3 regions of the Rhodovulum sp. MB263 genome follow, and region 3 is predicted to be linked to each of the others. Evidence: riboswitches for the same ligand, from Rfam matches in the RefSeq annotation. Region 3 holds a riboswitch; each other region holds the start of a gene.
The links. Region 3 has a riboswitch for cobalamin ahead of B5V46_RS18265 (5-methyltetrahydropteroyltriglutamate--homocysteine S-methyltransferase). Riboswitches for the same ligand answer to the same signal wherever they lie in the genome.

Region 1: linked by a shared signal. The riboswitch ahead of B5V46_RS05125 (ribonucleoside triphosphate reductase) and the one ahead of B5V46_RS18265 (5-methyltetrahydropteroyltriglutamate--homocysteine S-methyltransferase) in region 3 are both predicted to bind cobalamin.
Region 2: linked by a shared signal. The riboswitch ahead of B5V46_RS03130 (ABC transporter substrate-binding protein) and the one ahead of B5V46_RS18265 (5-methyltetrahydropteroyltriglutamate--homocysteine S-methyltransferase) in region 3 are both predicted to bind cobalamin.

What each region holds. Positions count from the first base shown of each region.
Region 1 covers NZ_CP020384.1:1,057,312-1,067,711, reverse strand. The annotation lists gene bchE (magnesium-protoporphyrin IX monomethyl ester anaerobic oxidative cyclase) at 1-190, opposite strand, end outside; gene B5V46_RS20720 (CPBP family intramembrane glutamic endopeptidase) at 318-995, opposite strand; gene carB (carbamoyl-phosphate synthase large subunit) at 1,279-4,572, shown strand; gene dgt (dGTP triphosphohydrolase) at 4,636-5,961, opposite strand; cobalamin riboswitch at 6,200-6,394, shown strand; partial or broken gene B5V46_RS05125 (ribonucleoside triphosphate reductase) at 6,487-8,697, shown strand; gene B5V46_RS05115 (anaerobic ribonucleoside-triphosphate reductase activating protein) at 8,690-9,343, shown strand; gene B5V46_RS05110 (methyl-accepting chemotaxis protein) at 9,515-10,400, shown strand, end outside.
Region 2 covers NZ_CP020384.1:639,971-650,370, reverse strand. The annotation lists gene bla (class A beta-lactamase) at 131-1,012, opposite strand; gene B5V46_RS03155 (LysR family transcriptional regulator) at 1,152-2,021, shown strand; gene B5V46_RS03150 (ABC transporter substrate-binding protein) at 2,274-3,281, shown strand; gene B5V46_RS03145 (iron ABC transporter permease) at 3,281-4,318, shown strand; gene B5V46_RS03140 (ABC transporter ATP-binding protein) at 4,315-5,079, shown strand; gene B5V46_RS03135 (DMT family transporter) at 5,129-6,037, shown strand; cobalamin riboswitch at 6,437-6,637, shown strand; gene B5V46_RS03130 (ABC transporter substrate-binding protein) at 6,785-7,795, shown strand; gene B5V46_RS03125 (iron ABC transporter permease) at 7,792-8,832, shown strand; gene B5V46_RS03120 (ABC transporter ATP-binding protein) at 8,829-9,590, shown strand; gene B5V46_RS03115 (pseudoazurin) at 9,642-10,115, shown strand.
Region 3 covers NZ_CP020385.1:18,746-29,145, forward strand. The annotation lists gene B5V46_RS18245 (SufD family Fe-S cluster assembly protein) at 366-1,484, opposite strand; gene B5V46_RS18250 (ABC transporter ATP-binding protein) at 1,512-2,225, opposite strand; gene B5V46_RS18255 (NnrS family protein) at 2,677-3,858, opposite strand; gene B5V46_RS18260 (Crp/Fnr family transcriptional regulator) at 4,392-5,087, shown strand; gene B5V46_RS18265 (5-methyltetrahydropteroyltriglutamate--homocysteine S-methyltransferase) at 5,430-6,560, opposite strand; cobalamin riboswitch at 6,690-6,889, opposite strand; gene B5V46_RS18270 (Fur family transcriptional regulator) at 6,984-7,409, opposite strand; gene B5V46_RS18275 (metal ABC transporter substrate-binding protein) at 7,699-8,604, shown strand; gene B5V46_RS18280 (manganese/iron ABC transporter ATP-binding protein) at 8,674-9,591, shown strand; gene B5V46_RS18285 (metal ABC transporter permease) at 9,588-10,400, shown strand, end outside.

The sequences.
Region 1 (10,400 bases), on a different replicon from region 3:
GCAGCGCCTTCAGTTGCTTGCGGACCTCGTCCTCGGAAATGTCGTTGGTCATCGCGTCGATGAACGTGATGTCGTCATATCCCGCCGTCCGCAGCGACCCGGTGAGATAGGCCACCCAGGCCGGCGGCCAGTTGCCTGCGATCTCGGCGCCGCCGGACTTGTAGTTGGGATGAATAAAGACAATGCGCATGGATCGACTCCCCGTGTTTCGCGGGGAACATGACACATCCCCTGTCAATCTAAATTGACACAAGTCAAATCGCCGCCTCCGGGTTCCGCGGCCCGGAACACGCCCCGGGACCGGCCAGGGAACCGCCTTAGAACGGGCGCACCACATTGCCCGAGTGAAACAGGACCCCGAGCCCACCGGTGAACAGGATCCAGCCGGCGACCGCATGCAGGATCACCGCCAGCGGAAAATTCCGGCGCGCCTCGCAGGCCCAGGCGAAGACCAGCCCGCCGAGAAAGCTCAGCCCGCAGACGACCGCGTTCCAGTACATCAGATGGGCAAGCGAGAAGAGCCCTGCATTCAGCACCATCGCCATGCGCAGTCCCGGCAGGATCGGCCCGTAGCGTCGGAAGAACAGGACCCGGAACACGATTTCCTGCGGCAGCGCCGAGAGCGGCGGGTAGAACAGCAGAATCGAGGCCAGCAAGAGCGGATTGCCGCGCACCAGCGCCAGCGCGTCCTGCGGCACCACCAGAACCGTCAGCGTGCCGACGATCGCCGTGGTCACGACCGCGAAGCCCAGCACCAGCCACGGGTCGATCCCGCGCAGCCCGCGGATCAGGTCGGACCAGCAAAACCCTTCGGTCTGCCACAGCAGCCCCAACCCGACCGCGGTCAGGCTCAGAAGCACCGGAAACAGCGCCTGCGGCGGCATGAACAGCGCCATGGCCAGCGGGGTCCCGACATAGAACAGCAGGAATTCCCCCCAAAGCCTGCCGCGTCGGGGCACGCGGCGTTCCAGTGCGAGATCGAGCGTCCAGGCCATGTCTCCACTCCTCGTCTCAGGGCCTTTCCCGGGGCGGCGCGGTTTCGCCTGCGGGACCGGCGGACCCCGCAGGGGCGTCCGGCCCTCCAGCCTGGCAGTAAAGCCGGGCCGGGCCGGGGCAACGTTCCGGCATCATGCAGGCAGATCGTTCACAAATGCGGTACGGCCTGCACCGGTTCCACCGGTCCCGCAGGCGCACGCGCCGATTTTCCCTCGCCCACCCTTGCACCCCAAGGCCGCTTGGCTATAACGCCGAGCAATTTGCCAAAACTGAGAGCGGGACATGCCGAAGAGAACCGATATCAAGTCCATCATGATCATCGGCGCGGGTCCCATCATCATCGGGCAGGCCTGCGAGTTCGACTATTCCGGCGCCCAGGCCTGCAAGGCCCTGCGCGAGGAAGGTTACCGGGTCATCCTGGTCAACTCGAACCCGGCCACGATCATGACCGATCCCGAGCTGGCCGACGCCACCTATATCGAGCCGATCACCCCCGAGGTCGTCGCCAAGATCATCGAGAAGGAACGCCCCGACGCACTTCTGCCGACGATGGGCGGACAGACCGGGCTGAACACCTCGCTGAAGCTCGCCGACATGGGCGTGCTGCACAAATACGGGGTCGAGCTGATCGGCGCCAACCGCGCCGCCATCGAGATGGCCGAGGACCGCAAGCTGTTCCGCGAGGCGATGGACCGGATCGGGCTGGAAAACCCCAAGGCCACCATCGCCAACAACATGGAAGAATGCATGGCCGCGCTCGAGCATGTGGGCCTGCCGGCGATCATCCGGCCCGCCTTCACGCTGGGCGGCACCGGCGGGGGCGTGGCCTATAACCGCCAGGAATTCGAATATTACTGCAAGAGCGGGCTCGACGCCTCGCCGGTCAGCCAGATCCTGATCGACGAAAGCCTGCTGGGCTGGAAGGAATTCGAGATGGAGGTGGTCCGCGACAAGGCGGACAATGCCATCATCGTCTGTGCCATCGAGAATATCGATCCGATGGGCGTGCATACGGGCGACTCGATCACCGTCGCACCGGCGCTGACCCTGACCGACAAGGAATACCAGATCATGCGCAACGGCTCGATTGCCGTGCTGCGCGAGATCGGGGTCGAGACCGGCGGCTCGAACGTGCAATGGGCGATCAACCCCGAGGACGGCCGCATGGTCGTGATCGAGATGAACCCGCGGGTGTCGCGCTCCTCGGCGCTGGCCTCGAAGGCCACCGGCTTTCCGATCGCCAAGATCGCGGCCAAGCTGGCGGTGGGCTACACGCTTGACGAGCTCGACAACGACATCACCAAGGTCACGCCGGCGAGCTTCGAGCCGACCATCGACTATGTCGTGACCAAGATCCCGCGCTTTGCCTTCGAGAAATTCCCGGGCTCGAAGCCCGAGCTGACCACGGCGATGAAATCGGTCGGCGAGGCCATGGCCATCGGCCGCACCATCCACGAATCGCTGCAGAAGGCGCTGGCCTCGCTGGAAACCGGCCTGACCGGCTTCGACGAGATCGCCATTCCCGGCGCGCCCGACCCGGCCCAGATCGTCGCCGCGCTGACCCGGCAGACCCCGGACCGGCTGCGGGTCGTGGCCCAGGCGATGCGCCACGGGCTCAGCGACGACGAGATCCATGCCGCCACCAGCTACGACCCCTGGTTCCTGGCCCGCATCCGCGAGATCGTCGAGACCGAGGCACGGATCCGCAAGGACGGCCTGCCGCTGACCGAAGACGGGCTGCGCCAGCTCAAGATGATGGGCTTCTCGGACGCGCGTCTGGCCAGGCTCACCGGCCGCGACGAGGATCAGGTGCGCCGGGCGCGCGATAATCTGGGGGTCCATGCCGTCTTCAAGCGGATCGACACCTGCGCTGCCGAATTCGAGGCGCAGACGCCTTACATGTACTCGACCTACGAGACCCCGGCGATGGGCGAGACCGAATGCGAGGCCCGTCCCTCGGCCCGCAAGAAGGTGGTCATCCTCGGCGGCGGCCCGAACCGGATCGGTCAGGGGATCGAGTTCGACTACTGCTGCTGCCATGCCTGCTTTGCGCTGACCGAAGCCGGGTATGAGACCATCATGATCAACTGCAACCCGGAAACGGTCTCGACCGATTACGACACCTCGGACCGGCTCTATTTCGAGCCGCTGACCTTCGAGCATGTGATGGAGATCCTCCGGGTCGAGAAGATGGCCGGCACGCTGCATGGCGTGATCGTGCAGTTCGGCGGCCAGACGCCGCTGAAACTGGCCAATGACCTCGAGGCCGCGGGCATCCCGATCCTGGGAACCACGCCCGATGCCATCGACCTTGCCGAAGACCGCGAGCGCTTCCAGGAACTGGTCAACAGGCTCGGCCTCAAGCAACCCCGGAACGCCATCGCGGCCTCGGCCGCGGCCGCGATGAAAGCCGCCGAGGAGATCGGCTATCCGCTGGTGATCCGGCCCTCCTACGTGCTGGGCGGCCGCGCCATGGAGATCGTCCGCGACACGCCCCAGCTCGAACGCTACATCAACGAGGCGGTGGTGGTTTCGGGCAAGTCGCCGGTCCTGCTCGACAGCTATCTCTCGGGCGCGACCGAGGTCGATGTCGACGCGCTTTGCGACGGCGAGAAGGTCCATGTCGCGGGCATCATGGAGCATATCGAGGAGGCGGGCGTCCATTCGGGCGACAGCGCCTGCTGCCTGCCGCCGCACAGCCTGCCCAAGGAGATCGTGGCCGAACTGAAACGCCAGGCCGAGGCGCTGGCCCTGGCCCTCGGCGTGGTCGGGCTGATGAATGTGCAATTCGCGGTCAAGGATGGCGAGGTCTATCTGATCGAGGTCAACCCGCGCGCCTCGCGCACCGTGCCCTTCGTCGCCAAGGCCACCGACAGCGCCATCGCCTCGATCGCGGCGCGGCTGATGGCGGGCGAGAAACTGTCGGCCTTCCCGATGCGCGCACCCTACCCCGCCGATACCAGCCCCGACACGCCGCTGCCGCTGGCCGACCAGATGTCGCTGGCCGACCCGATCATGCCCTGGTTCTCGGTCAAGGAGGCGGTGATGCCCTTTGCCCGCTTCCCCGGCGTCGACACGCTGCTGGGGCCGGAAATGCGCTCGACCGGCGAGGTCATGGGCTGGGACCGCTCCTTCCCGCGGGCCTTCCTCAAGGCCCAGCTCGGGGCGGGCACCGATCTGCCGCGCGAGGGTCAGGTCTTCCTGTCGATCAAGGATGCCGACAAGACGCCCGCGCTGGTCGAGACCGCCAGGGTCCTGGTCGATCTGGGCTTCCGCATCTTGGCGACGCGCGGAACGGCGGGCTTCCTGGCCGAGAACGGGATCGAGGCCACGCTGGTCAAGAAGGCCTATGAGGGCGGACGCACCATCGTCGACGTGATGAAGGACGGGCTGGTCCAGCTGGTGATGAACACCACCGAGGGCAACCGCGCGGTCGAGGACAGCCGCTCGATCCGGAATGTCGCGCTGATGGACCGCATCCCCTATTTCACCACCGCGGCGGGCTGCCATGCCGCCGCCCTGGCGATGAAATCGCGCGAGGAAGGCGAAATCGGGGTGCGCAGCCTGCAGGGCTGATCCGCAACCGCCTGACGATCCGACGCCCGGGCAGTCCCTGCCCGGGCGCCTTGTCTTACGGGCTCAAAGCCCCAGCGGCCGCGCCATCTTCACCGCGTAGCGGTCGGTCATGCCCGAGACGAAATCGGTCAGGGCATGAAGCCCCGAATAGGGGTCGCGGACATCGCGCAGATCCATTCCGGCCGAGGCGACCAGCTTGCGCAGATAGGGTTTGTCCTCCTCCATCGCCGCGACATTCCAGCCATGGCGGGCCAGCTCCTCGATCACCGCATGGAAGCGGTCGAGCAGCGCAAAGATCAGATCGCGCCCCGCCACTTCCAGCTCCATCTTGCGCGACGAGGGGAAGATCCGCTCATTCGCGACATCGGAAATCGCCGCAAAGGCCTCCTTCAGCGCGAAGACATCGGTCAGCTCGGCCGAGAACCGGCCCGCGAGAATGTCGTCATGGTGGTCCAGAAAGGTCGCGACACTGGCGCGGATGGCGCCATGGACGGCGCGGGCGCGCAGATGGCCCACATGCTCGGCGTGCGTCCCGCCGGGGACGGGTGCGACTTCCTTGCCGATCAGCGCCTCCAGCAGCGGCCGCACCTCGCCATGGGACAGGACGCCGGTGGTATAGGCATCCTCGAGATCGAGGATGTTGTAGCAGATATTGTCCGCCGCCTCGACAAGGAAGGCCAGCGGGTGCCGTTGCCAGCCGGCATCCCGGGGAATCAACCCGGTGCTTTCGGCCATCCCGGCCAGATGCGCGGCCTCTGCCTCGAAGGCCCCGTATTTCTTCAGGCCGATGGTGGGCGCGTCCCGGCCCAGCGCACCGTCTTTTGCGAGGCAGGGATATTTGGTGAAGGCGCCCAGAACGGCATGGGTCAGCCGCATGCCGCCCTCGAGCCGGTACATCTCCAGCCGGGTCAGGATCCGGAAGCCCTGGGCATTGCCCTCGAAATGCTCGAACTCCCGGCGCTGGCCCGGGCTCAGATCGGCCTCGAAGGGGCGCCGGGTCGCGAACCACTCCGAGATTGCATCCTCGCCGGCATGGCCGAAGGGCGGATTGCCGATATCATGGGCAGCACAGGCCGCCTGCAGGATATAGGACAGCTCGTGGCCCGCCCCTTCGGACAGGATGCCCCGCGCGGCCAGCGCCTGCCCGACCTCGAACCCCAGCGAGCGGCCCACGCTGCTGGTCTCGAGGCTGTGGATCATCCGGTGATGCAGGTGGTCGTTCTCGTAAAGCGGATGCACCTGCGTCTTGTTGGCAAGCCGCCGGAATGGCTGCGAGAAGATCACCCGGTCGAGATCGACCAGGAAGGCGGGCCGCTCGGGCGCATCCACGATCTCCGACTGTCCGTGCCGGCTTCTGGTCAGAAGCCGTTGCCATTCCATGTATTCCATCGCTTTCCCCTTCGGCCGGTCGGCGCCAGCATAGCGGCTTCGGCTTGCGGCGACAGCGCCGATCGCCTACCCCCTTCCCCGGGGCTGGCCCGTGATGGCGCCCGGGCGCTGGCAGGAAGACGTCTCCGCCTCCCGCCTTGCCGCAGGCATAGGCGCGCGGCGGCAGGGCCCGATGGCGGCACCCGAGGGTGCGCGAAGGTCGCACCCACTACATATTGACAAAATCGCCCCATCAGCATCAATATCATGCTGCTTTGGTTCCCGCGGTTCATCCCGTGGGCGAAGAGGGAAGCCGGTGAGAGTCCGGCACTGCCCCCGCAACTGTCAGCGGCAAGCCGCGGCCCCGTGATCCACTGGCGCAACATGCCGGGAAGGAGGGCCAGAGCGTCCGAGCCGTGAAGTCAGGAGACCTGCCAGAGCGGACCGAACGACCGCGAGCGGTGGGCTCGGGTGCGTGCGTCGGGCCGGCGGGTCCGCGTGCCTCCCTGCGTGCCGCCCCCTGACCAGAACCGAAAGCGAACCGCCATGACCGCCCCCTCGCCCCGTTCCGTCGTCACCCGCGACGGCCAGACCGTTCCCTTCGATGCCGGCCGCATCGCCCGGGCCATCGCCCGCGCGGGCGAGGCCACCGGCGAATTCGGCGCCGAGGAGGCCGCCCGCCTCACCGATCAGGTGGTGCGGGTGCTGAGCTTTCGCCATGCGGGCGGCGCGCCCGATGTCGAGGAGATCCAGGATGCCGTCGAGCAGGCGCTGATCGGCGCCAACCGGATCGCGACGGTGCGCGCCTATGCGGTCTATCGCGCCCAGCATGCGCGGCTGCGCGAGGACCGCCGGGTGCTGGTCGATGTCGAAAGCTCGATCAACGAATATCTCGACCGGTCGGACTGGCGGGTGAATGCCAACGCGAATCAGGGCTATTCGCTGGGCGGCATGATCCTGAACACCTCGGGCAAGGTGACGGCGAATTACTGGCTGAGCCATATCTACCCGGCCGAGGTCGGCCAGGCCCATCGCGAGGGCGACATCCATATCCACGATCTCGACATGTTCGCGGGCTATTGCGCGGGCTGGTCGCTGAGGACGCTGCTGCGCGAGGGGCTGAACGGCGTGCCCGGCACCATCGAATCCGCCCCGCCGATGCATCTGACAAGCGCCCTGGGCCAGATCGTGAACTTCCTCGGCACGTTGCAGAACGAATGGGCCGGCGCCCAGGCCTTCAGCTCGTTCGATACCTATCTGGCGCCCTATATCCGGCGCGACGGGCTCGATTTCGCCGCCGTCCGGCAGGCGATGCAGGAATTCATCTACAATCTGAACGTGCCCTCGCGCTGGGGCACGCAGACGCCCTTCACCAACCTGACCTTCGACTGGACTTGCCCGGAAGACCTGCGCGATCAGGTGCCGGTGATCGGCGGGCGCGAGGCGGAGTTCACCTATGGCGAGCTGCAGTCCGAGATGGACATGATCAACCGCGCCTATATGGAGGTGATGACCGCAGGCGATGCCAGGGGCCGGGTCTTCACCTTCCCGATCCCGACCTACAACATCACCCCCGATTTCCCCTGGGACAGCGAGAATGCCGGTTATCTGTTCGAGATGACGGCGAAATACGGGCTGCCCTATTTCCAGAACTTCGTGAATTCGGAGCTCGAGCCGCATATGGTGCGCTCGATGTGCTGCCGCCTGCAGCTTGACCTGACCGAGCTTCTGAAACGCGGCAACGGTCTGTTCGGCTCGGCCGAGCAGACCGGCAGCCTTGGCGTCGTCACCATCAACTGCGCCCGGCTCGGCCATCTGCACAAGGGCGACGAGGCGGGGCTTCTGACCGCGCTCGACCGGCTGGCGGGGATCGCCCGCACCAGCCTGGAACTCAAGCGCAAGGTGATCGAGCGCCATATCGAGGCGGGACTTTTCCCCTATACGAAACGCTATCTCGGAACGCTCCGGAACCACTTCTCGACGCTGGGCGTGAACGGCGTGAACGAGATGATCCGGAACTTCACCGACGACCGCGAGGACATCGCGACCGAGGCGGGCCAGGCGCTTGCCCTCAGGCTGATGGATCACCTGCGCGCCCGGATGGTCGAGTTCCAGGAAGAGACCGGGCACATGTACAATCTCGAGGCCACGCCCGCCGAGGGCACGACCTACCGCTTTGCCCGCGAGGACCGGAAGCGCTTCCCGGGCATCCTGCAGGCGGGCACCGACGATCAGCCCTATTACACCAACTCGACCCAGCTTCCGGTCGGATATACCGCCGACCCGTTCGAGGCGCTCGAACATCAGGAGCCGTTGCAGGCGCGCTATACCGGCGGCACGGTCCTGCATCTTTACATGGGCGAGCGGATCTCGTCGGCCGAGGCCTGCAAGAAGCTCGTGCGCCGGGCGCTGTCGTCCTTCCGCCTGCCCTATATCACCGTGACGCCCACCTTCTCGATCTGCCCGAAACACGGGTATCTCGCGGGCGAGCACGAATTCTGCCCGAAATGCGACGCCGAGCTGATCGCGGCGAAGCGCGCGAAAGCCAGCTGAAGGAGTGATCCGATGACCATGATCGACAAGGACATGACGACCCGGGATGCCGAAATCGTCCTGACGGACGAAGAGCGCACCCGCTGCGAGGTCTGGACCCGGGTGATGGGCTATCACCGCCCGATGTCCTCCTTCAACACCGGCAAGAAGGGCGAGGCCGCCGAACGGGTCTATTTCGACGAGGCGAAGGCGCGGCTTGGCTGAGCTTGCGATCTCCGGGCTGGTCCGGCATTCGAGCGTCGACTGGCCCGGCGAACTGGTGGCGACGGTCTTCTGCCAAGGCTGTCCCTGGGCCTGCCGTTATTGCCACAACACCGAGCTGCTGGCGGCGGGGCCGGGCCGGATCGGCTGGGACGCGGTCCTGGCCTTTCTCGACCGCCGGCAGGGGCTGCTTGACGGGGTGGTGATCTCGGGCGGGGAACCCTTGTTGCAGAAGGGCCTGCCCGAGGTGCTTGCCGAGCTTCGGGCGATGGGCTTTCGCACCGGGCTCCATAGTGGCGGCGCCTATCCCGCGCGCTTCGCCCGGGCGCTGCCGCTGCTCGACTGGGTGGGGTTCGACGTGAAGGCCCCCTTCGATGCCTATGACCGGATCACCGGCGCCCCCGGCAGCGGCGCGAAAGCGCGTGAAAGCTTGGGCCTGCTGCGCGACAGCGGCGTTGCCGCCGATCTGCGCTGTACGGTTCATCCCGCCCTGCTGAGCCCTGCCGATCTCGCCCGGATGGACGACGACCTCGCGGCACTCGGCCTGCCGTCCGCGCGCCGACAGTCGTTTCGCGCCGAGGGCTGCACCGATCCCGCACTCTGCCGGACACCGGAAAGCCCATCGCCGGCCATGCTGCCGCCTAGATAAAATCCGACGGTCTTTCCTGCTTGCGGAGCCGGTCTTTCGGAACCGGGGTAAGGGAATCTTTGCGGCTTTGTCGCCAAATGCCCCTATCCGCTGCATCACAGCTTCCAGCACAGACAGGCCAAGGGGACGATGAAACGAATTCTGCAAATGCCAATCGGGCCGCGTCTCACCATGATGATCGCCGCCATCATGGTCGTGTCCATGTCAAGCATGGGTGGCTTTCTCTACAACCGCGCCTATGAGTCGAGCTATAGCAACGCCGTCGCCGATCTCGAAGGGATGGCGCGCGACCAGGCCACCCGCGTCAGCGAGTGGTTCGCCGACCAGCGACAGGCGCTTGCGGCACAGGCCGCGAACCCCTTCATCGCCCGGGCGCTGAGCGAGTTTCGAACGGCCCTCGATGCGGCCCCGGATGGCGTTGCCCCGGTTCTCTCGGCCTATGGCAGCAACAATCCCTATCCGTCTGGCGAACACCAGAAGCTGGCCGATGCCGGAGACGGGTCGGATTACAGCCGCATCCATGCCGGTATCCATCCCGGTTTCGAGCGGATGCTCGAGTCTTTCGGCTTTTACGATGTCTTTCTCATCGCCCCCAATGGACAGGTGATCTACTCGGTCGTCAAGGAAGCCGATTTCGGCGAGGATCTCGCGACCGGTCGCTATTCGGGAACGGCTCTCGGCCAGGTCTTCGAGCGCGCCTCCAAGGCCCCGGCCGGCACATCCTTCGTCTCCGACATCCAGGAATATGCGCCCAGCGCCAACGCCCCGGCTGCCTTCATGGCCGCACCGGTCTTTGCCGAGGATGGCACCCGGCTCGGCGTTCTCGCGATTCAGGTTCCGATCGGCAAGCTCTCGGCCATGGTCACGATGGCCTCCGCCCTCGGCCGCTTAGGCGACATGTATATCGTCGGTGGCGATGGCCGTGCCCGTACCTATTCGCGGTATGAGAACCGTTTCAATGTGCTGAGCCCTCTGCCCGAACGTCCCTTCATCACCGCGCTCAAGACCGGCCAGAGCGGACTTTTTTCGCCGGTCGAGGGCATCACCGGCACCGACA
Region 2 (10,400 bases), on a different replicon from region 3:
GCGACGCGGCCCGGCACCTCACGGGCGATCTTGGGAAGAGGCCTTTCTCGATGGCACAGGCCGCATAGCGCCACATGGACGCTGACGGCATCCTGCCCGGCGCGATGACAGAGCCCCGGGCAGAAGCGTTTCAATCGCGCATGACCGCCATCACGGCGCGGCCGATATCTTGCAGGGCACGGTTACGTGTCTGGGCATCGGCATCGACATCCGAGACGAAGATGGTGACGATCCAGGGGGAGGCGTCGACCGGTGTGACCAGCGCAACGAGGTTGCGCGTATGGGTGCCGCTGCCGGATTTGTCGAGGATCACCCAGCCCTCCGGCGCCTCGGCGCGCAACAGATTGCCGGTCACCCCGCCCTGGCTCATCCACGCCGCCAGCTGAGTGCGCGAAGACCGGGACAGGACATCCCCCAGCAGCAGCCCGCGCAGGGTTTCCGTCATGGCCGCCGGGGTCGTGGTGTCGCGCAGATCGGCGGCGTTGAAGGTATTCAGCGCGGGTTCGGTGCGGTCCAGCCGGCTGATCCTGTCCCCGGCGCTGCGGAAGAACCGGGTCACGGCCTGCGGACCGCCCAGATGCTCGATCAGCAGGTTTGCGGCCGTATTGTCGCTCATGTCGATCGCGGCGAGGCAAAGCTCGGCGATGGTCATTTCGCCACCAGCCCGTTTCTTCGCGACCGGCGCATAGTCCAGAAGGTCCGATTTCCGGACCGGCAGTTCGGTTTGCAGCGACAGCTCTCCGGCGTCGCGACGGGCCAGCACGGCCCCGCAAAGCGGAACCTTCATCGTGCTGTTCATCAGGAAGCGCTCGTTCTCACGATGCGTCCAGGACAGCCCCGAACCGGTATCCACCAGCGAAACGCCGACGCGGGCGCCAAGTCGGCTTTCCACCCGTTCGACGGTATCCGCGAGCGTTTCCAGAGAGGTTTGCGCAAGGGATGCGGAGGCCAGAGACAGGCCGAGAGTGAGCCCTGCCGCGACACGCGACAGGACGGATGCGGTAAAGCGCATGGGATCGTCCTTTTTGAGCTTCGCGCCTGAGGCGCTCGGGGAAAGACATCATGTGATGTCATGACGAACCTAATATTTCGGCTTGAACTTCTGCTTCAAACGACAAATCTTATAACCGGCCATTAGAACAGGTAATGCCATGGACCGCCCTGACCTGCCGCTCAATGCCCTGCGGGTCTTCGAGGTCGCGATGCGGCAGGGCAGCTTCACCAAAGCCGCGATCGAGTTGCGCGTGACCCAGGCCGCGGTCAGCCACCAGATCGCGCGGCTCGAGGATCTGCTCGGCGTCGTGCTGTTCCTGCGCACCTCGCAGGGGCTGGTCCCGACCGACGAGGGACGTCTGCTGTTCCCGGTGCTCGAACACGGGTTCGATGCGATGGCGCGGGTGCTGGAGAGAATTGGCGGGCGGCGCGATATCGAGGTGCTGAAAATCGGCGTGAACACGACCTTCGCGCTCGGCTGGCTGATGCCGCGGCTGGCGGCCTTTGCGCAGGCACATCCCGAGATCGATCTGCGGATCTCGACCAACAACAATCGCGTCGAGATCCTGCGCGAAGGTCTCGACATGGCGATCCGCTTCGGCACCGGTGGCTGGACTGGACATGACGCAATCCCGCTGATCGAGGCCCCGCTGACACCGCTCTGCGCTCCGGCAATGGCCGCACATCTGCTGCATCCGGCAGATCTCGGCCAGATGACGCTGCTGCGCAGCTACCGCAGTGCGGAATGGCCGGGCTGGTTCGAGGCCGCGGGCACAGCCTGCCCGCCGATCACCGGCCCCGTGTTCGACAGCTCGGTCGCGCTTGCCGAACTGGCCGCATCGGGGGCCGGCGCGGCGCTGCTGCCGGTCACGATGTTCGAAAGCTACATCGCGCAGGGCCGGCTGGCACAGCCCTTCGGTGTCACGCTCTCGGCCGGGCGCTACTACCTGGCCTGGCCGTCGGACCGACCTGCAACCCCGGGGATGCGCCTCTTCTCGGGCTGGCTGTCGGGCAAAAGCGCCTTGTAACCCCGCCCCCTCACAAGCGCAGGACCTCTGCATCAAGCCCCCAAGGCAAGCCAACGACGCTGAACTCACGCCCCGACCTCGCTGTCTTAGCCCTTGAACCAAGCGCAGTGAAACATGACGGTCCGCGCCCGGCGGCAGGGGCAGAGACAGTACCCCGCGCGGGAAAACCCGACAAAATCGCTCTTGTAATCGCAACCCGGATGGATTTACCGGCTTCTTGACGAGTTTGCCCGCTGATGGAGGCCCCCCCCGATGTCAAGAAAAGCGATCCTTGCGCTTGTAAGCGCTGTACTGGCGGGCTCTGGCATGGCGGTACAGGCCGCAACCGACTACCCCCTGACCATCGAGAATTGCGGCCAGAGCGTCACCTTCAGCCAGGCACCGCAAAACGCGGTGGCTCTGGGCCAGAACAGCGCAGAGATCATGCTGCTTCTGGGGCTGGAAGACCGGATGGCCGCCACCGCCTTCTGGCCGAATTCCGTGTTGCCCGAACTGGCAGAGGCCAATGACGGGGTCGAGGTGCTGACCGTCGAATTCCCGACCCTAGAATCCGTTCTGTCCAAGCAGCCCGATTTCGTTGCCGCCATGCTGACGACGCTGCTTGGCCCTGACAGCAAGGTCGCCAACCGCTCGGATTTCGACGAGCTTGGCATTCCGACCTACCTGTCGCCGAGCGCCTGTTCGACGACGCTCGATGTCGGCGATGCCTACGGCTCGCGCGACGAACTCTGGAACATGGAGCTGCTGTACAAGGAGATCGGGGACCTGTCCCGGATCTTCGATGTGCCTGAACGCGGACAGGCCGTGATCGAGGATTTCAAGATGCGCGAGGCGGCCCTGCGCGCGGAATTCGCCGGGAACGAGGATCTGACCTTCCTGTTCTGGTTCTCCAGCCCGTCGCCCGCCGATGATGCCTATCTCGGCGGCGGCAACGGACCCTCGGGCTATATCGCGGATATCCTCGGCGGGTCCAACGCCATCCGGACAGAGGCGGAATGGCCCGTGCTCGGCTGGGAAGGCATCATCGCGGCGGATCCGACCGTGTTCGTTGTGGCCCAGGTCGATCGCGATCGCTGGGATCTGGACACAGCCGAAAGCAAAATCGAATTCCTGACATCCGACCCTACCGTCAGCCGGATGGAGGCCGTTCGAAGCGGCCGGATCGTGGTCATGAGCGGCGCGGCGATGAACCCCGGCATCCGGACCCTTTACGGGGCCGAGCAGGTGGCCGAACAGTTGAAGGCGCTCGATCTGCCGTGATGTCCACCGACGTTTCAAAAGACGGGGCCGCGCGCCTCTCGGTCTTTCTCGGCCTGTCGCTCATCGCCCTGGTCTTCGCCATCGCCGCCGCAACCGCGCTTGGCGATTACAATATCCCCCTGCGGACGGTCTTCCTGTCGGTCACCAACGAGCTCGGCCTGACCGGTGCCGAGATCCCGCCGATCGAGCAGAGTGTCGTCTGGAACCTGCGCCTGAGCCGCGCGCTGGTGGCGGCCCTGTCCGGGGCGGGGCTGGCGATCTGCGGGGCGATCCTGCAGGCGCTGCTGCGCAACGCACTGGCCGAACCCTTCGTGCTGGGCGTGTCGGCGGGGGCCTCGACCGGGGCGGTCTGCGTGATCGTCCTGGGCATTGGCGCGGGCAGCCTGTCGCTGTCGCTGGGCGCCTTCGCGGGGGCTTTCGCAGCCTTCGCCCTCGTGGCGCTTCTGTCCAACGGCGCGACCAGCGGGCCGAACCACACGATCCTGGCAGGGGTCGCGGCCTCGCAGCTTTTCAATGCGCTGACCTCCTATATCGTCACGACCTCCGGCAATGCCCAGCAGGCGCGGGATGTGATGTTCTGGCTTCTGGGCAGCTTCGGCGGCGTGCGCTGGCCGGATTTCCAGCTTTTGCTGGTCGTGGTCATCGTCAGCCTCGCCATCTGCATCTGGATGGCACGCTCGCTCGACGCCTTCACCTTCGGCGACGAGGATGCCGCGGCCCTTGGCGTGCCGGTTGCCCGTATCCGACTGGCGCTGTTCGGCGTGACCGCGCTTCTGACCGCGACGATTGTCAGCATGGTCGGCGCCATCGGCTTCGTCGGTCTGGTCGTGCCGCATGCGGCCCGATATGTTGTCGGGCCCTTGCATATGCGGCTGCTGCCGGCCTGCGCGGTGGTGGGGGCGGTCTTCATGGTGATCGCCGACATCGCCTCGCGCATGATCGCGACACAGCAGACCGTGCCCATCGGGGTCGTGACGGCGCTGGTCGGCGTGCCGTTCTTCGCGATCATTCTTTACCGCGCGAGGCCGCAGGTATGAGCATTCTGGCCGAGAACCTGACCTGGGGCGTGAAGCGCAAGACCATCGTCTCGGACGTTTCGCTGAGGGTCGCCCCGGGCGAGACGCTGGGCCTGATCGGCCCCAACGGATCGGGCAAATCCTCCCTGTTGCGGCTGCTGGCGGGGCTGCGGCGCCCGCTGCGGGGCCGGGTCCGGATCAACGGGCAGGACATCGCCCATGTCTCCCGCAGGGCATTGTCGCGACAGCTGGCCTTTGTTCAGCAAAGTGCTGCCACCGACACCAATGTCACGGTGAGCGATGTCGTGCGGCTCGGGCGGACCCCGCATCGCTCGGCTCTGGCGGGCTGGTCCGAGACCGACGAGGCCGCGGTGACACAGGCGCTGGAACGCGTGGAAATGGCATCGCATAGGAAACAGGCCTGGCAGACCCTTTCGGGAGGCGAGCGCCAGCGGGTGCATATCGCGCGGGCGCTGGCGCAGACACCGCAGGTGATGTTCCTCGACGAGCCGACGAACCACCTCGACATTCACCACCAGATCGAAATATTGGCCATGGTCCGCGACCTCGATCTGACCAGCGTCATCGCCCTGCATGACCTGAACCTCGCGGCCATGTTCTGCGACCGGATTGCGGTTATCGAAGGAGGGGTCATGCGCGCCTGCGGCACACCGGATGTTGTCCTGACCCAGGACGTCCTGCGCGACGTGTTCAGGGTCACGGCGCATGTCTGCACCTATCAGGATGCGCGTCGGCCGCATATCCGGTTCAGCGCGGAATGAGACGGTCCGTATGGCGCGCGGCCCGGACCCTGGTCCGGATGATGGCAGAATGACGGACCGGTCGGTCTTCGCCGCACCCCGTCCTGCCGGCCGGAACGAGCGGCTGGGCATCACCTTGCGGGTGCTCTCGACCCTCGCATTTGCCATGATGGGCGTCTGCGTGAAGGCGCTTGGCGACGCCGTCCCGCTGGGACAGGTGGTGTTCTTCCGCTCGGCCGTGGCCCTGCTGCCCTTGATCGCCTTCCTGTGGTGGCGCGGAGAGTGGCCCCGCGGGCTGGCGACGTCCCGTCCCATGGGACATATCGGTCGCTGCCTGATGGGCGCGGTCGCGATGTTCACCTCCTTTGCGACGATCCGGCTCCTGCCGCTGGCCGAGGCGACGATGCTGTCCTATCTCGCGCCGGTGATGCTGGCCCTGCTGGGCTGGGCTCTGCTCGGAGAGAGGCCGAGCGCAGGCCGGATCGGCGGTGTCGTGCTCGGCCTTGCCGGAGCGGCGGCCTTCTGCCTGCCCGCCTTTGCCGGGGCCTTGCCCGACAGCGGCGCCCTGGGCGTGGCCCTGGGGCTTTTGACCGCGGCTCTGACGGCCGGTGCGCTGATCCAGGTGCGCCGACTGACACTGCTGGGCGAAGGCGCCGGAGCCATCGCCTTCTGGTTCGCCGTGGTCTCGGCCCTGATCGGCCTTGCGACACTGCCCTGGGGCTGGGTCTGGCCCGGTCCGGCAACACTCCTGCTGTTGATCGGAACCGGGCTGGCGGGCGGTATCGCCCATATCCTGATGACGCTGTCCTTCAGCCATGCCGATGCCTCGGCACTGGCCCCCTTCGAATATCTTTCGGTTCTGTGGGCCGTGGCGCTGGGTTTTGCCTTTTTCGCCGAACTGCCGGGCCTGGCCTTCCTGCTGGCAGGGCCATTGATCCTGACAGGCGCCTTCGTCGCCCGCCCGGCACGGCGGCAATAGTCCCCGCGAGCTTTGAAGGGCGGCGCCTGTCCTTCCGGCATCCGGACGCCCCTGCCCGGCTCGCCCCGAGCGCAACAGACCGCGCCGGAATAGCGGTTGCGGGCAAAGCCGATGAGGCAGGTCTTCGACCGCGCCGCGGATGCGGCAATAAAGCCACGGAAAAAGCCGTGGAGCGGTCCGGCGAGGCGGATCCGGGCTCCGGTCGCACCCGCGCGGGGCCGCTCCAGCCCGGCGCCGCTCGCCCCGAGCGCATCAGGCGGCGGGACCGCCAAAGGAAGGGCTTTCGTCGTTTCAGGACAGTGACGCCCCGACAGAACGGACAGGCCGCGAGCTCTCGAGGTAAGGTTTTCCGGAATGACGCCTGCGACCGGCAGGCAGTTGACCCGATAGGGGTTTCATGCTCTGTGCTCGGTCGCCGGTTTCCCGTTTGGGAATGAAAAGGGAATTCGCCGCGGGCCAGATGTCCCGCGAACCGAAACTGCCCCCGCAACTGTAGGCGGCGAGCGGCGGTCCGACAACGCCACTGGGCATCTGCCTGGGAAGGCCGGACCGGCGGACGACCCGTCAGTCAGGAGACCTGCCGGCATGAAACCACCATCAACCGGGCGGGGTTGCCCGGGGAAAGGGATGTTCATGCCCGGATCTTTCGGCCGTGCTCAGCCAGGCGCGTCTTGCGCCAGCCAAAGAACTGACATCCGCCCAGCCCGCAAACCCCGGGGCCCGGAAGCCAATTTCCGGAGAGTTTCCATGAACACCAAGACTGCCTTCCTTTCGGCGGCCCTTATGGTCTGCGCGGGCATGGCCCAGGCCACCGACTATCCCCTCACGCTGGAGAATTGCGGCCAGACCCTGACCTTCGACGCCGCCCCCGCGCGCACCGTCACCGTCGGCCAGGGCACGACCGAGATCCTTTACCTGCTGGGTCTCGCAGAGCGGGTGAAGGGCACCTCGGTCTGGTTCACCGATGTCCTGCCGCAATTCGCCGAGCTGAATGCCGGGATCGCGCGGCTGGCCGACAACGATCCCAGCTTTGAGAGCGTGGTGGCCGCGCGGCCCGATCTGGTGACCGTACAATACGAATGGCATATCGGCGCCCAGGGCATCGTCGCCACCCGCGAGATGTTCCATGATGTCGGCGTGCCGACCTACGTTCTGCCCAGCGACTGCGCCGGCAAGGATAACAGCCGCGGGTCGGACGGCACCCGGACCGAGATGTTCTCGACCGACTCGATCTACCGGTCGATCGAGGAACTGGCGCGGATCCACGATGTCGGGGAGCGGGGCGCGGAACTGATCGACGAGCTGAAGGCACGCGAGGCCGCAGCCATCGCACAGGCCCGGGCGCTGGATCTGCCCGAAACGGCCTCGGCGGTGTTCTGGTACTCGTCCGCCGAGATGGACATCGACCCCTATGTGGCCGGGCGGAAGGGCGCGCCGGGCTACATGATGCAGGAGCTCGGGATCGAGAATGTCGTGGCCTCCGACGAGGAATGGCCGACCGTGGGATGGGAGAGCATCGCCAGGGCCGACCCGACGGTGATCGTGCTGGCCGAGATGACGCGCCGCCGCTTTCCCGCCGACGATGTCGAGAAGAAGCTTGAGTTTCTCCGCACCGATCCGGTTGCGAAGGAAATGACGGCGGTCCGGGAAAACCGGATCGTGGTGATGGACGCCCAGGCGATGGATGCAACGGTGCGGGCGATCTACGGGCTGGAGGAGCTGTCCACGGCGCTGGCCGGATTCGATCTGAGCAAATGAGGTCCGGCGCCCGTCGGGCCCGCTGGCACTGGGGGTGGATCGCCCCCCCGGTGCTGCTGGCCGCGCTGATCGCCGGAACCGCGATCGGCGAGACCCGCATACCCGCCGCGACCGTGTTCCAGGTGCTGGGCAACAAGCTGTTCGGCACCCTCTACCCGGTTGCGCGGATCGACGAGGGCATCGTCTGGAACTACCGCCTCGCCCGCGCGGTGGTGGCGGCCGCCTGCGGGACGGGGCTCGCCCTGTCGGGCGTCGTGCTGCAGGCCCTGCTGAGGAATGCGCTGGCCGATCCCTATCTGCTGGGGATCTCCGCCGGGGCCTCGACCGGCGCGGTTGCGGTCACCGTCGCCGGGCTCGGCGCGGGCGCGCTCTCGCTGTCGACAGGCGCCTTCGCCGGGGCGCTTCTGGCCTTCGTCATGGTCGCGACCCTGGCGCGCGCGGCAGGCGGCGGCACCGGGCTGCAGGCCGCGGGCGTGATCGTACTGGCCGGGATTGCGGGGGCACAGCTCTTCAACGCGATGACCGCCTTCCTGATCGCGAAATCCGCCAATGCCGAACAGGCCCGCGGCATCATGTTCTGGCTTCTGGGAAATCTCTCGGGGGCGCGCTGGCAGGACAGCCTGATTGCCGTGCCTGCCGCGGCCTTGGGGCTTGGGGTCTGCCTCTGGCATGTGCGCAGCCTCGACGCCTTCACCTTCGGGGCTGACAGTGCGGCCTCGCTCGGCATCAACGTGCGCCGGGTGCAGGCGGTGCTGATCGGGACGGCGGCTCTGGTCACCGCGCTGATCGTGTCGCTGGTTGGCGCCATCGGCTTTGTCGGGCTGGTGATCCCCCATGCGATGCGGTTCCTGGTGGGCGGGCGGCACCGGCTGCTGGTGCCGGCCTCGGCGCTGGCGGGCGCGGTGTTCCTGATCGCGGCGGATATCGTCTCGCGCATCCTGATCCCGGGACAGGTGCTGCCCATCGGCGTGATCACCGCGCTGATCGGCGCGCCCGCCTTCGCGGCGATCCTGATCCGGGGGAGGGCCCGGAAATGATCCTGAGCGGGGAAGGCCTTGGCTGGCGGGTACAGGGGCGCGCCATCGTCTCTGACATCACGCTGTCGGTCATGCGCGGCGAAAGGTTCGGGCTGATCGGCCCGAACGGGTCGGGAAAGTCGAGCCTGCTGCGGATGCTGGCCGGTATCCGGGCACCAAGCGAAGGCGAGGTGCGGCTGGAGGGGCGCCCCATGAGCCGCCTTCCCCGCCGCGAGGTCGCGCAGCGGGTGGCGCTGGTGGAACAGCAGGCCGAAACGACCGAGCGGATCACCGTCCGCGACGCGGTCGAGCTGGGGCGCACGCCCTGGCTCTCGGCCCTGCATCCGTTCTCGGACGAGGACGAGGCCGCGGTCGAGGCGGCGCTGATCGCCGTCGGCATGCAGGATTTCGCCGCCCGCCACTGGCATACGCTTTCGGGCGGCGAGCGGCAGCGGGTCCATATCGCCCGCGCGCTGGCGCAGCGGCCCGGGCTGCTGATCCTCGACGAACCGACCAACCATCTCGATATCGGGTCGCGGCTGTCGATCATGGCCCTCGTGGAGCGGCTGCCGGTGACGACCATCGCCGCGCTGCACGACCTCAACGAGGCGATGGCCTTCGACCGGCTGGCCGTTTTGCAGGGCGGGCGGCTGATCGCGCTCGGCCCGCCCGGCGAGATCCTTGTCCCGGCGCTGCTGCGCGAGGTGTTCGGGGTCGAGGCCCATCTGTTGACGGATCCGGCGGACGGTGCCCGGGTTCTCCGTTTCAAGCCTGTTTGATGAAAGACGCAAATGATGCGAAGACTTGCTCTCTCTGTGCTGTTGCCCGCCATGATCCTCTCCGCCCCCTTCGCGGCGGCAAAGACGGTCGAGGTGAAGATGCTGAACCGCAACGCCTCGGGCCCGATGGTCTACGAGCCGGATTATCTGGTGATGGAGCCCGGCGATACCGTGCGGTTTCTCGCCACCGCGCCGGGCCATAATGCCGGAACCATCGACGAGATGCTCCCGGCCGGGGCAGAGCCCTTCAAGGGCCAGATCAACGAAGAGATCGAGGCGACCCTGACAGAGCCCGGCATCTACGGGATCAAGTGTTCGCCGCATTTCGCGATGGGCATGGTGATGCTGATCCAGGTTGGCGACCGGCCAGCGGCCGAGACGGATCTGCCCGCCGGGCTTCCGACGCGGGCCGACAGGCGCCTGCGCGAGATCATCGCCCGCCAGAACTCCGGGCAGGAACAGGCAGAACCGCAGACGTCCCCCGAGCCGGAGGCCGGGCCGGACACCGCGCCGGACACCGAGTGATCCGCCGCCACCGCGCCTGCTGTCCGCAAAGGCAGGAGTTCGCCGCAAGCGGGCGCGGTCTGTTTCCCTTCCCGGGCATCGGGCGCAAGGTCTCGCGGCCCGAACGCGCATAGCGGAAAGCCCGGGAGCCCGTCGAGATGCGCTTCGCCCACCCGAGGCGCATACCCGTGCCTCTCCGCCTTCACCACCGGACCCCGACTGGCGCCCGGGACGCGTTCGACAGAGCCGCAACCGTCCAGCCGCTCTGCAAGCTCGCCGAGCCACCGCGGCAGGATCGCCCGCGGC
Region 3 (10,400 bases):
CGATGCAATCCGCCGCAGCCCTTGCGACAACGAGGCCGCCTTGCCCCCGCGCATCCAGAGGGGCATCGCGGCCCGGAGGAGGCTCATCGGCGCCCCGTCCTTGCTCCGAAGACCGTCGCATCCGTGCAAGGCATGGCGGGCGCGGTCTTCGCCTGCGATGCGGCCGGCCCGGGAAATGGCTTTGTCCCGTTATCTTTCGTCACGGTTCAAGACGGAAAACAGCCCGCCCGGCGGGCCATGCCGGGCAAGCCTGCGACTGTCGGGTGCGCCCGCAGGATCGGACAGGTCCGGGAGGCGGTGGCAGCGTCGCCAGATCGGGCCACCCCCGCCCCGGGTCAATCTCGGCGGTCGATGTCGGCGCGCGGCTACATTCCCCCGGATTTCGCCTCGGCCACCATCTCCGTCACGCGGCGGCGCAGGGTCTCCGGGATCTGCTCGTCGTTCAGCGCCAGAAAGCCCTGTACGATCAGGTCGCGCGCCGCGTCCTCGGCCATGCCCGAGGCCACGAGATAGCTCAGCTTCTCGCTGTCGATCATGCCCACCGAGGCCTCATGCGACAGCTGGGAGCCCTCGGCCAGGGCGCGCAGCGAGGGCACGGCGCGGATCTCGCCGCTTTCCTTCAGCTTGAGCCCGTCGCAGCCCAGGAACCCCTCGCTGCCCGCGGCATCGCCGATCAGAAGCGCCTCGTTGACGATGGTTCCGCCCGCCGAGACCATCCGCGTGACGTCCTTGGATTTGGCTCCGGTCGCGGCTAACCGGGTTTCCGAGACCAGCACCCGTTCGGTGCCCTCGGGCGCGAAGACGATCGCTTGCGAGACGGCAGAGGCGCCCGCCCCCAGCGTCGAGACCGAGCGGCTGCTGTGATGGCGGACCGGCGACATCATGATCGCGGTTGCGCTGCTGGTCGCGGTCGCGTCGAGCTGCGAATAGCCGTAGGAATAGACCTCCATTTCCGGGCCCCAATGCTCGATCGTGACCGAGCTGCATCTGGCGCCCTTGCGCAGATAGGTTTCGCCGATCGAGATGTGGCGGCCCTTGCGCAGGTCGGCCGGCACGCCCGAGCCCGAAACCATCTCGACCTCGGCACCCTCGTCGATCAGGGTGATGTCATGGGTGAACTGCCGCGCCTGGGGCGTTTCCATCAGGGTGAAGCTCTGCACCGGCAGCCGCACCCGGGCGCCGGGCCTGACCCAGATGAAATGGCCGAGCGGGTCATGCATGTGCTCGGCAACCAGCCGGATGTGGTCGTTCTCCTCCGGATCGACCAGCCCGAACATCAGCCCCTGCACGAAGTCATAGCTCTTCAGCGCCTCGGCCAGCGGCAGGATCACCACGTCGGGATCGTTCGACAGCGCCATGCGCATCCGGTGATCGGCCAGAACCGAGGTGCCGGCGCGGGTCGTCTCATCCGCGAAGCCGACATCGTGCAGGATGTCGCGTTCGGCATTGGTCAGATCGTTTTCGGGGGTCGTCGCCAAGTCCATCTGTCTCTCCTTCTGCTTGGCCCGCGCTCAGGCGGCGGCGGGCACGGTGTAGCCATGGGACCGGACATGCCGGAACAGCGCCCCGGGATCGCCCGAGTGCAGCAGGCGCCCGTCCTTCATGATATGGGCGCGGTCGGCCTCGACATGGGACAGGATCAGCCCGGTATGGGTGATGACGAGGCCCGCGCGGGACCGTCCCTTGCGGTCGGTGCTGCGGGTGATCCGGCGGATCGCCTGTCCGATGGCGCTGACATGTTCCAGATCGACCCCGCTTTCGGGCTCGTCGAACAGCATCAGGCGCGGGTCCTGCAGGAACAGTTTCAGGATCTCCCAGCGCTTGATCTCGCCGCCCGAGAAACCGACATTCATGTCGCGGGTCACGAAATCGGACAGATCCAGTGCCGCCGCCTCGCGCGCGAGGATATCCGAGGCGCCAAGGGCCGCGGCAAAGGCCGAGACCGAGACGCCGCCCAGGCTGGGCGGGCGCTGGAAGGCCATCCCGATGCCCAGCCCGGCCCGGTCCTGCAGGCTCAGATCGCGAAGCGGCGTGCCGTCGAAGCGGATCCCGCCGCCGGTGATGCGATAGCCGGGCAGGCCGAGAATGGTGGCCAGCAGGCTGGACTTGCCCGAGCCGTTCGGGCCGAGAAGCACATGCAGCTCTCCGTCGCCCAGTGAAAGGTTGATATCGTGGAGAACCGGTTGCCCGGCCACCTCGACGCACAGGTCGGAAATCTCAAGCATGGCCCCTCACATGATCGATGCGCGGTTCGGCCTGGCTTGAGACTCTTGTCGCTGGGACCGGCAGGAAAAGCCTAACCGCGATCCCGAGTGTTTCAATCAGAATTGAGGTCTGGCGACTGCGTCAAATCGAGCCCCCCGGGCGGCGCTCGGTGGGGAGCGGCCTCATGCGGGAAAGGCAATCCGTAGAAAGACATAAGGAAAACAGCAGCCTGCATTGCCCAGCCGGGACCGGCGACGACCGACATATCCGCCTTGCTGACGGCGCGCCGCGGCACGGGGCAAGGGACAGTCGCGCCGCGATCACGCCGCGCGACGGCGGCCCGCTCCCTGCTCGCCCGACCGACAGGGGGCTGCGCCTTTGCCATGGGCGGGCGGCGGATCCGGGGCTTTCTGCCCGGACGGGGCCGTCCCCTGCCGGTTCAGCCCGGCCCCCGGGCGCGCCGCCCCCTGTTCAGTTGCGGGGCGGCGGGGCCGGGCTCGGCTGGCGCCGGGCCACCGATGGCAGGGTCAGCCAGGGCCCGACCTTCAGCAGGAAGCCCGTGAAGGCCAGGGTCCAGAGCGTGCCGCTCAGAGCCAGCCCGCCAATGGCGCCAAAGCCCTGATCGGGCAGGACCGCGCGTGTCACCGCCGCCGCGCAAAGCAACAGGAACGCGGCGGTCAGCAGCCCTCCGGCCTGAAGCGGCCGGCCGGTATGGCCCATCGAGGCCCGCATCATGACGGCCAGCGTCATCCCCCCGATCGCGCCGATGCCCAGCAGGTGCAGCCCGGCCACCGGCGCCCCCAGCGCCAGCGCGGCAAATCCCAGCGGCAGGAACAGATAGGCGATATGCAGGGTCCAGAGGATCGGTGCCCGCCCACAGCGCCAGCCCCGCCAGCGCGCCAGCCGCACCAGATGCAGACCCGCCAGCCCGGCAAAGGCGGCGGACAGGCCGGGCAGGCCCGGCGCGAAGGACCACAGGGTCAACACCGCGGCGCTTGCCAGAAGCGCCAGCCGGTCGAACCGGCCGAAGGGCGCGGGCAGGGCGCCCGGCCCCTGCCGGCTCAGCCAGTTCCGGGTGAAGCTCGGCACGATCCGCCCGCCGATCAGCAGGATCAGGAAAAGGGTGCAGGCAAAGCCCGCGCGAATGCCGATATCGGCCGCGCCCCGCGTCATCGCCTCGACATGGAAGGTCGCATTGGCGGCGGCCATCAGCCCGACCGGCACGATCACCGCGAGGTTGCGCCAGTTCCGTCCCGCGACGATCTCGATCAGGGCGATTGCCGCCACCGCCAGCAGGAAGGACAGGTCGAGCGCCATCACCGCCCAGGCGGGCAGGGCGATCACCCCCGCGACGGCCAGTCGTGCCAGCAGCCACAGCCCGCTCAGCGCCACCAGCGGCAGGCCGCGTCGGGGCATCCGTCCGGTCCAGTTCGGGATGGCGGTGAACAGAAAGCCCGTCAGGACCGCGGGCACATAGCCGAACAGCATCTCGTGGATATGCCAGTCGCGCGGGCCGAAGGGGCCGGCAATCGCGGCATGCCCGGCCCAGACCGCCAGCCAGAGCGGGATGACCGCCGCCGCGAACAGCGCAGCCAACAGGAAGAACGGCCGGAAGCCGTAGGAAAACAGGGCAAGCCGCGACAGTCTGGTCATGATGGTTCCTTTCCGGATTGGGCGGGGCTCTGCCCGGATTTGCGGCCCTGCGAAGACCTCGTCGCCGCTGTCAAGGCATCCGCGCCGGGAGTTCCCCGAAGGGCCCGGCCGTCCCGGCAGGCTGTTGCGTCCCGGCCAGGCCGATCCGGGGCGGCACCGCCATGCCGCTTGCGAGGGGCGGCGCGCGCCTGGCGCCGGGGATGTTCGCACCGGGGATAGCCGGGCCGGTACCGCGCGGCCCGGGGCCCGTGCCGCCGCCAGTCGTCCGGCGAGTGGGCAGCCTCTCGTCGAGTTCCGGGGCATCCGGCCCGTTCCCGGGTACGAAAGGCCGCCCCGCAATGTCGCCGCGGCCGGGCCTTGTCCCCTTCCGGGAGAGCGCCGATGCGGCACGGGCGATGGGGCTGCCGCAACAGGGGGGACAGCAGATGTCGCAGGGGAAGCCTCCTTTCGCCGTCATATGCGTTTTCATGCCTTCCCTTTTGCGCTGTCGCGGGCCAGACCTCATTGCGTTTCGACAAATTCGGGGCCGGTTCATGGTCGCAAAACTGGATGAAAGCCTGTTGCAGGATGTCGGCCCGTTCCGGCGGCTCGACCGGGGACAGATCCGCGAGATCCTCGATCTGGCCACCGCCCGGCGTTTTGACGAGGGCGCGGCCGTGTTCCGCGAGGGCCACCCGGCAGAGCGTTTCCATCTGCTTCTGGACGGCGTGATCCGGGTCATGCGCATCACCGCCGAAGGCACGGCGGTGACCGCGCTCCATATCCCGTCGGGGCAGCTTTTCGGGATTGCCCGGGCGCTCCGGCGCGAGAGCTATCCCGCCACGGCGATCTGCGCGCGGGACTGTCTGACGCTGTCCTGGCCGATGAGCCTCTGGGACGGTTTCACGGCCCGCTATGACGGCTTCGCCGAAGAGGGCTACAGGACCGTCGGCACCCGCGTCGGCGAGATGAATGCGCGGCTGATCGAGATGGCCACGCAACAGGTGCAGCAGCGCGTGGCGGGGGCGCTGTTGCGGCTGATCGCGCAGTCGGGCCGCGAGGTGGAGGCGGGGATCGAGATCGCCTTTCCGGTGACGCGGCAGGACATCTCGGACATGACCGGCACGACGCTGCACAGCGTCAGCCGCCTGCTGAGCGCCTGGGAAAAGGCGGGCATCGTGGCCAGCCGCCGGCGCCATGTCACCGTGACCGATCCGCAGCGTCTGGGGCTGATCGGCGACGGACGGTAAGCCGCACCGCCGGGCGAATGGGCGCAGGCCCCGCGCCCCGGACCCGGCCGCCGGGCGACACCGGGGGAGGGGCGGAAAGACATCGGAGACATGTCGCGAAAGGTGGCATCGGCGCATGTTCTCGGCGCGAGGGGCCTGTTCGCGATCCAGGCGCCGGGCGGAGCGACGGCCTTCCGAATCCAGGCCTTGTCGGCGTCTGCCTTGGAGGTCTGGCGCCCGGCCGGAGAGCGGCGCATCCCCGGCCGGTCGGGACCCTCTGCGGCAGATCCCGGCGAAAGGGCGCCCGCAGGAGACAAGACGGGCCTGCCTCCGTTCCGGGCGCCCCGCCCCGTCCCCTTTGCGTCAGGTTTCGCCCCAGATCGCCTCGGCGCTCTTCACGACCAATTCCAGCTTGCGCTTCTGGTCGTCCTCGGTGATCTCGTTGCCATGCTCGGTCGAGGCGAAACCGCATTGGGGTGCGACGCCGAGCTGGCCGATATCGACATATTTCGACACCTCGTCATATTTCGCCCTGATCCAGTCCAGCGATTCCAGCTTGCCGGTCTTGGTGGTGATGAAGCCGGGCATGACCCGCTTGCGGCCCTTCGGCAGCGCGGCCAGCGGCTCGAGCCCGCCGGCCCGCCCGGTGTCGTATTCCATCAGGTAGATATCGACCGAGGTGCCGTTGAAGATCGCGTCGGCCGCGACGTGATAGCCGCCCTCGGCCACATGCGAGGAGCGGAAATTGCCGCGGCACATATGCATCCCGATCACCATGTCGGCCGGGCGATCCTTGATCGCCTCTTCCAGCATCCAGGCATATTTGCGGATCAGCGCGTCGGGATCCTGGCCCATGGCGCGGCGCTCCTCGCGCTGGGTCTCGTCGCCGAGATAGGCGAAGAAGATGTCGTCGAGCTGCAGATAGCGGCAACCGACATCGTAGAAGGCCCTGACCGCCTTGCGGTAGGTCGCGGCGATGTCATGGAACATCAGCTCCTGATCCAGATAGGGCTTGTGCTCGATATTCTCGGGAACCATCCGGTAATGGCAGGCCGAGGGCCCCGGGATCGAGATCTTGGCGATGCCCTCGCCCGGCGCCACCAGATCCCTGACATAGGTGAAATGCCGCAGCATCGGGTGATCGGCGGGGAAATCCAGCGGCCCGGTCAGATGCGCCTCGATGGGCGGGGTCTTGTGCTTTGTCTGAAACGGCAGGCTGCGGGTCGAGGGCTTCATGTCCAGCCCGGTCAGCATCCCCATGAAATCGTAATGCCAGAACTGGCGGCGGGCCTCGCCATCGGTGAAGACCTTGAGACCGGCGGCCTTCTGCATCGCAACCATGTCGGGGATCTCGCGGTCCTCGACGGCGCAGAGCTCGGCGCCTTTCAGGCCCTGCATCCTGGCCCCGGCAATCGCCTGCGGGCGCAACAGCGAGCCGACATGATCTGCCCGAGGAAGCGCAGGGCGGAGGGAGGAGGTATCTTCGGTCGTCATCGTGACATGCCTTTCGAACGGCCCGCGCTCGGCGCGCGCCGGAACTGGAAACGAAACCCCGCGACCGGCGTCGCGGAGCGGCGGTGTCACCTTTGCGGAAGGCCGCTCCCGGCACGCCCCACGCGGCCGGAACAGGTGATCGGTCCAGGCAGGTTTCCTGACTCGCGGATGAGCGCCTTGCCCGGCCTTCCCGGCGCGCGCGGCCAGTGGCATTGTCGGGCAGGCTGTCCGCCTACAGTTGCGGGGGCAGTTCCGGCTCCGGCCGACGGGCCGTCCCGGATTCCCTTTTCACCGGACATCGATCCGGCACCTGAACCGCGCCAGAGATGCGAGAGCGGCGCGCGACTGTCAATGCGCCGGGCTTTCAGAAGTTTTCATGACAATGATGAGGGCGCTGCAGGTTCCGCACCTGACCCGGCCCGGTCAGCGCGGTTTGCGCGGCCTGACATAGAGTTCCAGCTTGTGGCTGACGATCTCGAAACCGTGCTTGCGGGCGATCTCTTCCTGCAGCCGCTCGATCTCGTCGGATCTGAATTCGACCACCTCGCCGGTCTCGAGATTGATGAAATGGTCGTGATGCTGTTCGGGGGCCGGTTCGTAGCGCAGGCGTCCGTCCTCGAACATGTGGCGTTCGATCAGCCCCTTCTCGGCAAGCTTGTTCATCGTCCGGTAGACGGTGGCGATGTTGATCCCCGGCTCGATGGCGGCGACCCTGCGATGCAGCTCTTCGACATCGGGATGATCCCCGGCCGCATCCAGCACCTCGAGGATGACCCGGCGTTGCCCGGTGATGCGAAGACCGTGCCGCCGACAGATGTCGAGCAAGGACTCGGGGCTGGCTTTGGTCATGGGGCGTCCGCTCCGTCGGTGATGTCCTGTGCCCGACACCGGAGCGGGCCGGTCGGGCTGAAGCGATGCCATAGCATGAACGCGTGGCAAGGTCATCCGGCTTGACGACAGGCAGGGCCGCCGGACCCGGGCGGCCGGGAAGGCAGGCAGGGGGTGGCAGGCCTCCGGTTGCGGGCTGCAATTGCAAATAACTTGCAACAAGCCATGGGGCTGCTATCTGTATCTGCGACTCTCTTGCAACTGGGCGGCCCGTGCAGGGCGATTGCCCGAACCCTGGAAAGGACGGTCCATGAGCCTGAAGATGACAGGCCTGATCGGGGTGGCGGCTACGGCCGGGCTGATGGCGGGCGCCGCACTTGCGGATGCAGACCGGATGAAGGTGGTGACGACCTTCACGGTCCTGGCCGACATGGCCCGGCATGTGGCAGGCGATGCGGCCGATGTGGTCTCGATCACCAAGCCGGGGGCCGAGATCCACGGCTATGAGCCGACGCCGCGCGACATCCTCCGGGCGCAGGATGCCGACCTGATCCTGTCGAACGGCCTGAATCTCGAGCTGTGGTTCCAGCAGTTCCTGGACCATCTCGGCGACGTGCCCTCGGTCACGCTGAGCGAGGGCATCGACCCGATCCCGATCGCCGAGGGCGCCTATCGGGGCAAGCCGAACCCGCATGCCTGGATGGGGCTCGAGACGGCGCTTGTCTATGTCGACAATATCCTCGACGCCTTTGCCGAGCACGACCCCGCCAATGCCGCGACCTATGTCCGGAATGCCACCGCTTACAAGGACGCGCTGCGCGCCACGCTCGAGCCGCTGAAGGCCGAGATCGCGACCATTCCCGAGGCGCAGCGCTGGCTGGTCACCTGCGAGGGCGCGTTCAGTTACCTGGCGCGGGATTTCGGGCTGAAGGAGCTGTATCTCTGGCCGATGAATGCTGATCGGATGGGCACGCCGCAACAGGTGCGCGCGGTGATCGACGGGGTCAGGCAGAACGATGTTCCGGTGGTCTTCTGCGAAAGCACCGTCAACACCGCCCCGGCCGAACAGGTCGCGCGCGAGACCGGCGCCAGATATGGCGGGGTGCTCTATGTCGACAGCCTGTCGGAACCGGGCGGACCGGTGCCGAGTTATCTCGATCTGCTGAGGGTCACGTCGCAGACCGTGGCGGACGGGCTGAGTGCAACCGCGAACTGACGCCCGGTGGGGCAGACGGCCCTGCCGGGGCGCGACATCCGGCGGGGTCTTTCCGGGAGGAGGGACGGCATGAAGGATGAGCTGAAGACGGACGGGGCGCCGCCGCCAGATGCCGCGAATCCCGACGCCGCAGACACCGCGGGCGGCATCGAGGCGCGCGGGGTGACCGTCACCTACCGCAACGGCCATACCGCGCTGCGAAACGCCTCGTTCCGGATCCCGCGCGGCACCGTCACCGCCCTTGTCGGGGTCAATGGCGCAGGGAAATCCACGCTGTTCAAGGCGATCATGGGCTTCGTGCCGGTGGCGCAGGGCGATATCCGCCTGCTGGGCCTCGGCGTGAAGGAGGCGCTGCGCCGCAACCTCGTCTCCTATGTGCCGCAATCCGAGGAGGTGGACTGGTCCTTCCCGGTTCTGGTCGAGGATGTGGTGATGATGGGCCGTTACGGCCATATGGGCTTTCTGCGCCGGCCCGCGACGGCAGACCGCGCCGCTGTCGATGCCGCGCTCGGCCGGGTGGGGATGCTCGAGTTCCGCCACCGCCAGATCGGCGAGCTGTCGGGGGGCCAGAAGAAGCGCGTCTTCCTGGCCCGCGCGCTGGCCCAGGACGGGCAGGTGATCCTGCTCGACGAGCCCTTCACAGGCGTCGACGTGAAGACCGAGGACCAGATCATCGCGCTTTTGCGCGCGCTGAAGGACGAGGGCCGGGTGATGCTGGTCTCGACCCATAATCTGGGCTCGGTGCCCGAATTCTGCGACCGCACGATCCTGGTGAAGGGCACGGTGCTGGCCCATGGTCCGACCGAGACCACCTTCACCCGCCCCAATCTCGAGGCGGCCTTCGGCGGGGTTCTGCGCCATTTCACCCTGGGCGGGCCCGATCTGCACGAGGATGACGACAGCCGGCAGGTCTCGATCTTCACCGATGACGAGCGCCCGCTGGTGCAATATGGCGAGCGCACCCGCAAGGCGGAGACGCGGGAATGACCGCGCTTCTGGAGCCTTTCGCCTATGGCTACATGACCAACGCGATGTGGGTCTCGGCGCTGGTCGGGGGTGTCTGCGCCTTCCTGTCCTGCTACCTGATGCTGAAGGGCTGGTCCCTGATCGGGGACGCCCTGTCGCATTCGGTGGTGCCGGGGGTGGCCGGGGCCTATATCCTCGGGCTGCCCTTCGCGCTTGGCGCCTTTCTGTCCGGCGGGCTGGCAGCGGGGGCGATGCTGTTCCTGTCGGACCGCTCGGGGCTGAAGACCGACGTGGTCATCGGCATCATCTTCACCTCCTTCTTCGGGCTGGGGCTGTTCATGGCCTCGGTCAACCCGATGTCGGTCTCGATCCAGACCATCACCATGGGCAACATCCTCGCCATCACCCCCGGGGACACGCTGCAGCTGGCGATCATCGGCATCGTGTCGCTGACGGTGCTGGTGCTGAAATGGAAGGACCTCATGGTCACCTTCTTCGACGAAAGCCATGCCCGCTCCATCGGCCTGCGCCCGGGGCTTCTGAAGGCGGTGTTCTTCGTGCTGCTCTCGGCCAGCGTGGTGGCGGCGATGCAGACGGTCGGGGCCTTCCTGGTGATCGCCATGGTGGTGACGCCGGGCGCGACGGCCTATCTGCTCTGCGACCGCTTCCCGAGGCTGATCCTGACTGCGGTCGGCATCGGTGCCGCGACCGGCTTCGCGGGCACTTATCTCAGCTACTTCCTCGACGGCGCCACCGGGGGCGTGATCGTGGTGCTGCAGACCCTGATCTTCCTCGCGACCTTCCTTCTGGCACCGAAACACGGGCTTCTG